Regions from separate parts of the Streptomyces sp. NPDC060002 genome, predicted to be linked through region 1. Evidence: riboswitches for the same ligand, from Rfam matches in the RefSeq annotation. Region 1 holds a riboswitch; the other holds the start of a gene.

Region 1 (4,169 bases):
TGTCGAAGTGCGTGTAGTAGAGGTCGATGTGGTCGGTGCCCAGACGGCGGAGCGAGGCGTCGGCGGCGGCCTTGATGTTGTCGGCGGTCAGACCGGGGAACTCGGGGTGCTGGCTCACCTTGGTGGCGATCACGACGTCGTCGCGGTTGCCCCGGGCCTTCACCCACCTGCCGATGATGGTCTCGGACTCACCACCGCTGTTTCCCTCGATCCACGCCGTGTAGGAGTCGGCGGTGTCGACGAAGTTGCCGCCCGCGGCCGCGTAGGCGTCGAGTACGGCGAAGGAGGCCGTCTCGTCGGCGGTCCAGCCGAAGACGTTGCCGCCGAGGGAGAGCGGGAAGACCTCGAGGTCGGAGGAGCCGAGCTTGCGAAGAGAAGTCATGCTTCGTCTCAACGGGCGCCGACGGCCCGCCCATTCCGGGCGTGACGCGAAGAACATGTGAACGGCGCCTGTGGACGGCACGGACGGCAGCCCCGACGCGGAGGGCGTCGGGGCTGCCGGGGTGGATCAGGGTGTCCTCGGGAGAGGAACCGGTCAGGGGTTGAGGCCCTTGCCGCGCAGCCAGGCCGCCGGGTCGATGCCGTCGGCGCTGCCGTTCGGGTGGACCTCGAGGTGGAGGTGGGCCCCGGTGACGTTCCCGGTCGCGCCCACGCGGCCGATCACATCACCGGTGGCGACCTTCTGGCCGACACTGACGCTGATCGACGACTGGTGGCAGAACCACAGCTCGGTGCCGTCGTCCAGAGTCAGGATGGTGCGGTAGCCGTAGGAACCGGCCCAGCCGGCCTCGGTGATGGTGCCGCTGTGGACGGCCTTGATGAGCGTGCCCGTCGGCGCGGCGAAGTCCAGACCCGTGTGGTAGCCGGAGGACCAGAGGGCACCGGCCTGGCCGAAGGTCGAGGTGATGGTGTACGAGGAGGTCGGCAGCGTGTACTGCTTGGCCAGCTCGGCCAGGCGCGCGGCCTCGGCCTTCGCGGCGGCTTCCTCGGCGGCCTTCTTCTTGGCGGCGGCGGCCTTGGCCTCCGCCTCCTTCTCGGCCTTGGCGGCGGCGTCGGACTCGGCCTTGGCCGCGGCGGCGAGGGCCTTGACCTCGACCTGCGACTGCTGTGACTCGGCCTGCGCCATGATCCGGCTGCGCAGTGCCTCGCCGGCGTCGGCTGCGTTCTCCTCGGTGTCCACGGCGGCTTCGGAGCCGAAGCCGGCGAGGGCCGGGGCGGTTTCCGGGGCGGGCTCGTCGTCGGAGATGAGCGAACCCACGTTGGGCAGGTCCGGCATCGAGATCGAGACGGGCGCCTTGCCGGTGTTGGCGCTGGCCATGCCACCCGCGCTGACGGCGGCTATGACGCCGACGCCGAGGACGGTGGAGCTGCGGGCGAATCCGCCGCCGCGCTGCTTGGCGACGCGGTGCTTGCCGCGTACCGGGCGAGTGGACTCCGCGGTGGGGTTCCACTCCTCCCAAGGGCCCTCGTCGGTGCGGTAGCCGCCGTAGCCGAAGGTCTCGGTGGACCGCTGGCTGGGGGCGTAAGGGGCCTCGGGGGCAGGCGGGTTGGACGCCACGCGGGCGCACTCCTTTCCTTCCGTCGCCTACCGGGTTAGCTGACGGGTTCGGAGCGGGAAGGTCTCCTACGCGCGTATACCGGTCGTGGACTCTGCGAGTTCACGAAGGCTTCCGCGTGATTCACCCCAAGGTGGTGGTTCCCCGGTTCCCTTGCGGGATTCGGCACGTGCCGCACGGAGCCGACTCTGGTGCCGGCTGGGACGACCGCGCTGCGTTATCGAACGTTAATAGACCCGGGGGTGGGTTTCCAAGCTGTTCCTCTTGATCAACAACATTTCCGGCCTGGACTTTTGGGCCAGCAGCGGTGAAAAACGGGCGAGTTGACCGCGCCTCGACATTCCCCGGAAACGCTTCATCAGTCACGGAAGTTTTGATGGTGACCCAGTCGTTATGCGCAGGGCGGTCGTCCGGTCACCAAGAGTGAGGGAGCGGTCGACGAAAAGACCGAAGGCCGGAGCCCTTTCGGATTCCGGCCTTCGGTTCATCAGTAGCGGGGACAGGATTTGAACCTGCGACCTCTGGGTTATGAGCCCAGCGAGCTACCGAGCTGCTCCACCCCGCGGCGATGAACACAACTGTACGCCATCAGCGGGGCAGAAAGCACATCGGTTGATCCACGGGGCCCCGGCGGCCTCAGAGGAGGTGGCGGTTCGGCTCCTTCGCCCGCTCCTCGTGCTCCGGGAGCACGAGGACGTCGACGCCCTGGGCCGTGAGCAGACCGGTCCCGTCCGCCTCCGTGACGAACGTGTCCGGCTCGCGCCAGGCCGTGACCACCCTGCGCAGCCCCGCGTCGAGGATGAGGCGGGCGCAGGGGGCCGGGCGGGAGGAGCGGCGGGCGCAGGGTTCGAGGCTGCTGTAGACGGTGGCCGCGGACAGCCGGGGGTCGGCGGGGTCGAGCTTCGCGAGGGCCGCCTCCTCGGCGTGCACGACCGGGTCGCCGGCCTCGCGGGAGTGGCCTCGGGCCAGCTCCGTGCCGTCGGCGGCCACGATCACCGCACCGACACTGAAGGCGGTCTCCGACGGCGGACAGTCGGCCGCGAGTTCGCAGGCGAGGGCCAGCCAGTGCCTGTCGGCTGCGGCGGGCAGCGGTCCGGCGCCGGGGGCGGTGGGCTCGTAGCGGTTCAGGACGACGTCCTCGATGCGCCGGCTCTCCACCAGGCGCAGGCGTCCGCCCTGGTAGCCGCCGGGTCCGAAGAGGCGGGGCGCGGCCGGGTCGCCCACGAAGAGCGGGGCGAGGACCAGCTGGAGTTCGTCGGCGAGGCCCTGCCGGAGCAGCTGGGTGTGGATCGTTCCGCCGCCCTCGACCATGAGGCGCCGTACCCCGCGCTCGTCGTGGAGGTGTTCGAGGAGACGGCGCCAGTCCAGTTCGGGGCCGAGCGGGACGGCGTCCGCGGCGATGCCGAGGGCGCGGACCCGTGCGGCGCCCTTCTCCGTCGTGTACACGACCTTCTCGCCGCCCGTGTGCCAGAAGTTCGCCGCCGGGTCGAGGTCGCCGGAGCCGCTGACGGTGACCTTGAGGGGGTACGGCGGCCGGCCGGCGGCCACCCGGGCGGCGCGGCGCTCGGGGGAGTTCACGAGGAGCCGGGGATTGTCGGCGCGGATGGTGCCGGCGCCGATGAGGATGGCGTCGACGGAGGCTCGTACCTCGTCGACGCGGTCGAAGTCGGCGCGGCCGGACAGGAGCAGGCGCTCGGGCGTGGTGTCGTCCAGGTAGCCGTCGAGGGACACGGCGGCGGACAGCAGGACGTACGGGTACGGCATCGACGCGGCTCCCCGGGTCTTGGTTCAAGTTTGAAACAAACCTACACTGGCTGTATGACGACTCGCTGGCTGTCCCCTGAGGAGCAGCGCGCCTGGCGCGCCTACGTCGCCGGCTACCTCCTGCTGGAGGACGCGATCGACCGGCAGCTCCAGCAGGAGGCCGGCCTGCCTCATCTGTACTACTCCATCCTCGCCAACCTCTCCGAGACACCGGAGCGGCGGCTGCGGATGACCGACCTCGCGGAGCAGCTGAAGATCACCCGCAGCAGGCTGACGTACGCGGTGACGCGCCTGGAGAAGGACGGACTGCTGCGGCGGGAGGAGTGCCGCTGGGACAAGCGCGGGACCGTCGCGGCCCTGACGGACCAGGGTATGGCGGCCTTGGAGAACCTGGCGCCCGGCCATGTCGAGACGGTCCGCTCCGCCCTCTTCGACCGGCTCACTCCCGAGCAGGTGGGGCAGCTGGAGGAGATCTTCACGCAGGTCGTGCTGGGGTTCCAGGACGGCGACGAGGCGGCCCCGCGGGAACTGCCGTGGCGCCGCCGCTCGTCGCCCTGTTCGGGAACCTGATCACCGCGGGCGCATGAGGTGCGCGCCACAATCCCGTTGCTTCAAATTTAAAGCATGGGGTAGGGTCTCGATTCGTTGGATCTGCTTCAAATCTGAAGCACAAAGCGGCCCGGTGCCGCCTTGCCACCGTCCTCCGGACCCGGGAGACCGCATGCCCGACACCCCCTCCGCCACCCCACGCGCCCGCGTCCGGGTACCGCTGCGCTTCCCCGACGGCTACTCCGTCGACGCCGAACTGGTCACCTTCCACGGACTCGCCGACGGCCAGGAACACATCGC
Region 2 (4,169 bases), on a different contig from region 1:
CGGACTGCCGGTCGGCAGGCCTGGCCGTGGGCTGCTTCCGTCCTCCCTCCGTGCCCGACGGCATCTCGCGCCTCAGGCTGACCGCGCGTGCGGACCTCTCCGGGGCCGAGCTGGAACGCGCTGTACGGGTGATCGGCGAGACACGACCATGAGTCGGCGTGACACGGCCGTGGACCGCCGCTGACTGCTCCGGCTACTCCGGTGCGGTCAGCGAACCCGCGAAAACACCGCCGTGAAGCCCGACCAGCTCTCGGGGGAGAAGAGCAGGGCGGGTCCGGCCGGGTCCTTGGAGTCGCGTACGGCGAGCAGACCGGCCCAGGGGCCGGAGGCCGGCCGGGCGGTCTCCACGCAGTTGTTCGCTCCCGTGCTGTAGCTGCTGCGCAGCCACCGCACATCCGGGAGACGGTCGGGATCGGTACTGGAAGGTACGTTCCGCGGTGGTGCGGACATGGTGCCTCCTTACGCGCCGTCGGCTATCGCGGCGATGTAATCCGATGAGTCCCCGGGCGAAAGGGCGTGCGCCCGAAGGGCGTTGAAGGCCTCGGTGTAGGCCTGGAGGTCTTCTTTCCGTTCGAGATAGAGGCTACTCGTCAAGTGGTCGAGAACAACCACGTCCAGATCAGAAGTGCGCGAAAATGAGAAGATAACGAAAGGGCCGGTTACCCCGATATGGGCTCCGGCGGCGAACGGCAGTACCTGGAGCCGCACTTGGGGCAATCGGGCGGCTTCCACGAGCCGGCCCAGCTGTCGCGCCATCACCTCGGGTCCGCCCACCTCCCGCCGCAGCACCGCCTCGTCCAGTACCGCGCACAGTTCCAGCGGCGGCTGCGCGCGCAGCACGTCCTGGCGGGCCAGCCGTACCTCCACCAGGGTGTCGAGCTGGTCCTCGTCGCTCCCCTCCACGGCCGCCCTGGTCACCGCGCGTGCGTACTCGGGCGTCTGCAGCAGTCCCGGCACCACCGTCGTCTCCAGGGTGCGCATCGCACTCGCCTGCGACTCCAGGCTGATGAAGTCCCGATAGGTGGGCGGCAGCACCCCGCGGTAGGCGTGCCACCAGTGGTCCCGGCCGCCACTGCCGCCGTCGCTCGCCAACGCCAGCATCAGCTCCCGCAGTTGCGGATCCTCGACCCCATAGGCGTCGAGGAGTAACCGCACATCGGCCGGTTTCGATCCACTGATACCGGTCTCGATGCGGCTCACCTTGGACTGGTGCCAGCCCACGAGCCGGGCCGCCTCACCACTGGTGAGCCCCGCCTGGGCGCGCAGATTGCGCAGTTCGGCGCCCAGCTTTCGGCGACGCACCGCGGGACCGTGCTGCATGGGTCCCTCCTTACTCCTATCGGGCCGACCAAATACGCTCTGCCGTCGCAGAGTTCACCGCATTGGGCGACAGATATATGCATATCCTGGTGGATCCCACCCGTGACCGGCGCGGTAATGGCAGTCTGGCGAAGAAGCACCAGTCCGGGACCGTACTCGAACCATCCGCACCGTGTCGGGCTCCCGGTCCCGTGGGAAAGGGACGACGTCGCCATGGCAGATCACCTGGAAGCATCCGTCATTCTGCCGAGCGATCCCGCCTCGGTCTCCACGGCCCGCGTCTTCGTGGCCGACGTCCTCGGGGAATGGGGTCTGCCGGCGGACACGGAGACGGCCGACGCCATCCGGCTGATCGTCTCGGAACTCGCCACCAACGCCGTACAGCACACCTTCGGGCAGTCGCCCACCTTCACGGTGGAGCTGGTCCTCGACCGCGACGAACACCTGCGCGTCGGGGTCACCGACAGCCACCCGCGCTTCCCCAAACGACTGCCGGCCGCCGTCCAGCAGGACAACGGCCGAGGCATGGTGATCATTCGCTGGCTGACCGCGGAGTGCGGCGGCAGGCTGAGAGTGCGGCCCACCCGGGAGGGCGGCAAGACGGTCACCGTCGAGCTCCCGTGGGCCGTCCCGGCGACGGAGCCGGTGACCGGAGCTCTGACGGCCCCGGCGGAGGGTGAGCTCCCGGGGCGATGAAGGCGCGTCAGGACACCCCCACCGCCCCGGGAAAACCAGCCCGTGACCCGGGCAGGCCCTAGCGGACCCGCCCGTACCAGACGCTCTTGGTCCAGATCTTCTGGAGCTTCACCACGTCGCCGGTCTTCGGCGAGTGCCAGATCTTGCCCTTACCCGCGTAGATCCCGACGTGGTACACGTTCGAGCCCGAGTGGAAGAACACGAGGTCGCCTGCCTTGCGGCTGGACGACGAGATGTGCTTCGTCTTGTTGTACTGCTGGGCCGCCGTCCGGGGCAGGCTCTTGCCCGCCTTCTTGAACGAGTACAGCGTGAGCCCGGAGCAGTCGAACCTCTTCGGTCCGGTGGCCCCGTACTTGTACGGGGCACCCTTCTTGGAGGCCGCAATCTGGAGCGCCTTCGTCGCCGGTGTGGCGGCCGCGGCGTCGGGGGCGAGCCCCGGGACCACGACCGAGCCGCCCACGGCGGCGATGGCGAAAGCCGAGGCCGTACCGGCCCGGGCCATGAGCGACGGGACACGATTGAGCGCAGTCATGCGCAACCCTTCGTCAGCCGCCTGTGAAGGATGACCTGTCGGATTCGGGCTGGCGAAGTTGCCCGGCCGCTGCTGCGGCTTCACCCCAAGGGCTGCTCGGTCCGGTCATGGCGTGACCGTTCCGGCGACCCGTCGTGCTTGGGTCCTCCACTCCTGCCGATGCACTCCTGTCGACCGGTCATCCGGGAGGCGGCAGGACTCGGCGTCCGCCCGGACCGCCCCGCCGCTTGTGGCGGGGGCTTGTCGTCAGTCAGGGATCTTGGCTCACCGATGTCCGAAATTCCCAACGGAACCGGGGATTTGTGGGGTTACTCACCACTCACCCGTTCGGGTGAACACTCTGATGGGTGATCAGGTGTCAGGGCGCCTCAGGGGCTCCCACCAGCGGTGACGCCTCCTGTTCCACCCGAAGTGCGTCCTTTTGCGCAACCTCTGGGCGTCTGGGGGAACAGTAGACGTTCTGCCGAACGGGGGTACGCCTTCTGGGCCGTTTCGACTCCGGTCCGGTCGTCACGTCGTCGGCGTGTCCGGGTCCGGACCGGGGTCGGCCGGTCGGCTCAACTGTCGGCGAGCGGGGGCAGCGTGACCCGCGCGGTGCGGCGCTCCCCGTCCAGGACGCGCAGCGCCCGCGCGAGCGTCGGCGCGTGCAGCTCGCTCTCGCCCCGCTGGTGCATCAGGGTCAGCGCGTCGCGCAGCGCGGCCGCCTTGGTCACCAGAGCCTGGGCGGCGCGCAGCCCGCGGTAGGTGTCGCCGTGGTGGGCGGGGTTGATCCGGCCGAGCATGTCGACCACGTCGAGGTAACCGTCGGTCAGCTCGGCCTCCGCGCGGGTCAGCGCGGGCAGTGGGGGCAGCGGGGGCAGCTCGGGCACCATCGGCGGCTCACCTCCCGCCGGGCGTGCCGGCCGAGGCCTTGCGGCTGGGGACGATTCCGTCCACCAGGCCGTACGCCACGGCCTCCTGGGCGGTGAGGAACGTGTCCCGCTCGATGTCCGCGGTCACCTGCTCCGGCGTCCGCCCGGTGTGCCGTACGAGCATCTCCTCCAGGCTCGCGCGGGTGCGTGCCAGCTCCTCGGCCTGGACGGCCAGGTCGCTCGCCTGTCCCTCGAAGGGCTCGGGCAGGGACGGCTGGCGGATCGTCATCCGCGCGCCCGGCAGTGCGTACCGCTTGCCCGGAGTGCCCGCCGCCGGCAGCACCGCCGCGGTCGAGCCCGCCTGGCCCAGGCAGGTCGTCTCCACGTCGCAGGTGACGTACCGGATGGTGTCGTAGAGGGCCGTCATCGCGCTGAAGGAGCCGCCGGGGGAGTTGATGTACAGCGCGATGTCCCCATCACCAAGAACGACACGACTCCGATGCCCGGCGTGCCGAGCAGCGCGGCACAGCCCGCCACCGCCGCGCTCACCGCCAGCGTCGACAGCCCCAGCACCGCGGCCTCCGCCCACCAGTCACCGGTGAGCACCCCGAGCCAGCTGTGCGCCAGCGCCGCGGCGACCAGCCCGACCAGGGCGGCGGCGCCGACCAGCGCCATCACGGCACGGACCCGCGCAGGCCCAGCAGGGACGCCACCGCGCCGGCCGCGATCCCGGCGAGGGCCAGCGGCAGCACGCTCGCACCGAGGGCCGA

Evidence for each region. Region 1 has a riboswitch for cyclic di-AMP ahead of ACFWBD_RS37695 (M23 family metallopeptidase). Riboswitches for the same ligand answer to the same signal wherever they lie in the genome.
Region 2: it holds a riboswitch for cyclic di-AMP, as region 1 does, so the genes downstream of both, ACFWBD_RS15870 (C40 family peptidase) here and ACFWBD_RS37695 (M23 family metallopeptidase) in region 1, are expected to answer to the same signal.

The regions. Positions count from the first base shown of each region.
Region 1 covers NZ_JBHWUW010000075.1:21,473-25,641, forward strand. The annotation lists gene ACFWBD_RS37690 (aldo/keto reductase) at 1-382, opposite strand, end outside; gene ACFWBD_RS37695 (M23 family metallopeptidase) at 536-1,558, opposite strand; cyclic di-AMP (ydaO/yuaA leader) riboswitch at 1,566-1,734, opposite strand; tRNA gene ACFWBD_RS37700 (tRNA-Met) at 2,048-2,121, opposite strand; gene ACFWBD_RS37705 (dihydrofolate reductase family protein) at 2,193-3,320, opposite strand; gene ACFWBD_RS37710 (MarR family winged helix-turn-helix transcriptional regulator) at 3,375-3,890, shown strand; gene ribA (GTP cyclohydrolase II) at 4,042-4,169, shown strand, end outside.
Region 2 covers NZ_JBHWUW010000014.1:130,445-134,613, forward strand. The annotation lists gene ACFWBD_RS15850 (8-amino-7-oxononanoate synthase) at 1-152, shown strand, start outside; gene ACFWBD_RS15855 (DUF397 domain-containing protein) at 208-450, opposite strand; gene ACFWBD_RS15860 (helix-turn-helix domain-containing protein) at 460-1,320, opposite strand; gene ACFWBD_RS15865 (ATP-binding protein) at 1,534-2,016, shown strand; gene ACFWBD_RS15870 (C40 family peptidase) at 2,075-2,548, opposite strand; cyclic di-AMP (ydaO/yuaA leader) riboswitch at 2,552-2,763, opposite strand; gene ACFWBD_RS15875 (hypothetical protein) at 3,106-3,420, opposite strand; partial or broken gene ACFWBD_RS15880 (ClpP family protease) at 3,428-3,877, opposite strand; partial or broken gene ACFWBD_RS15885 (ABC transporter permease) at 3,835-4,169, opposite strand, start outside.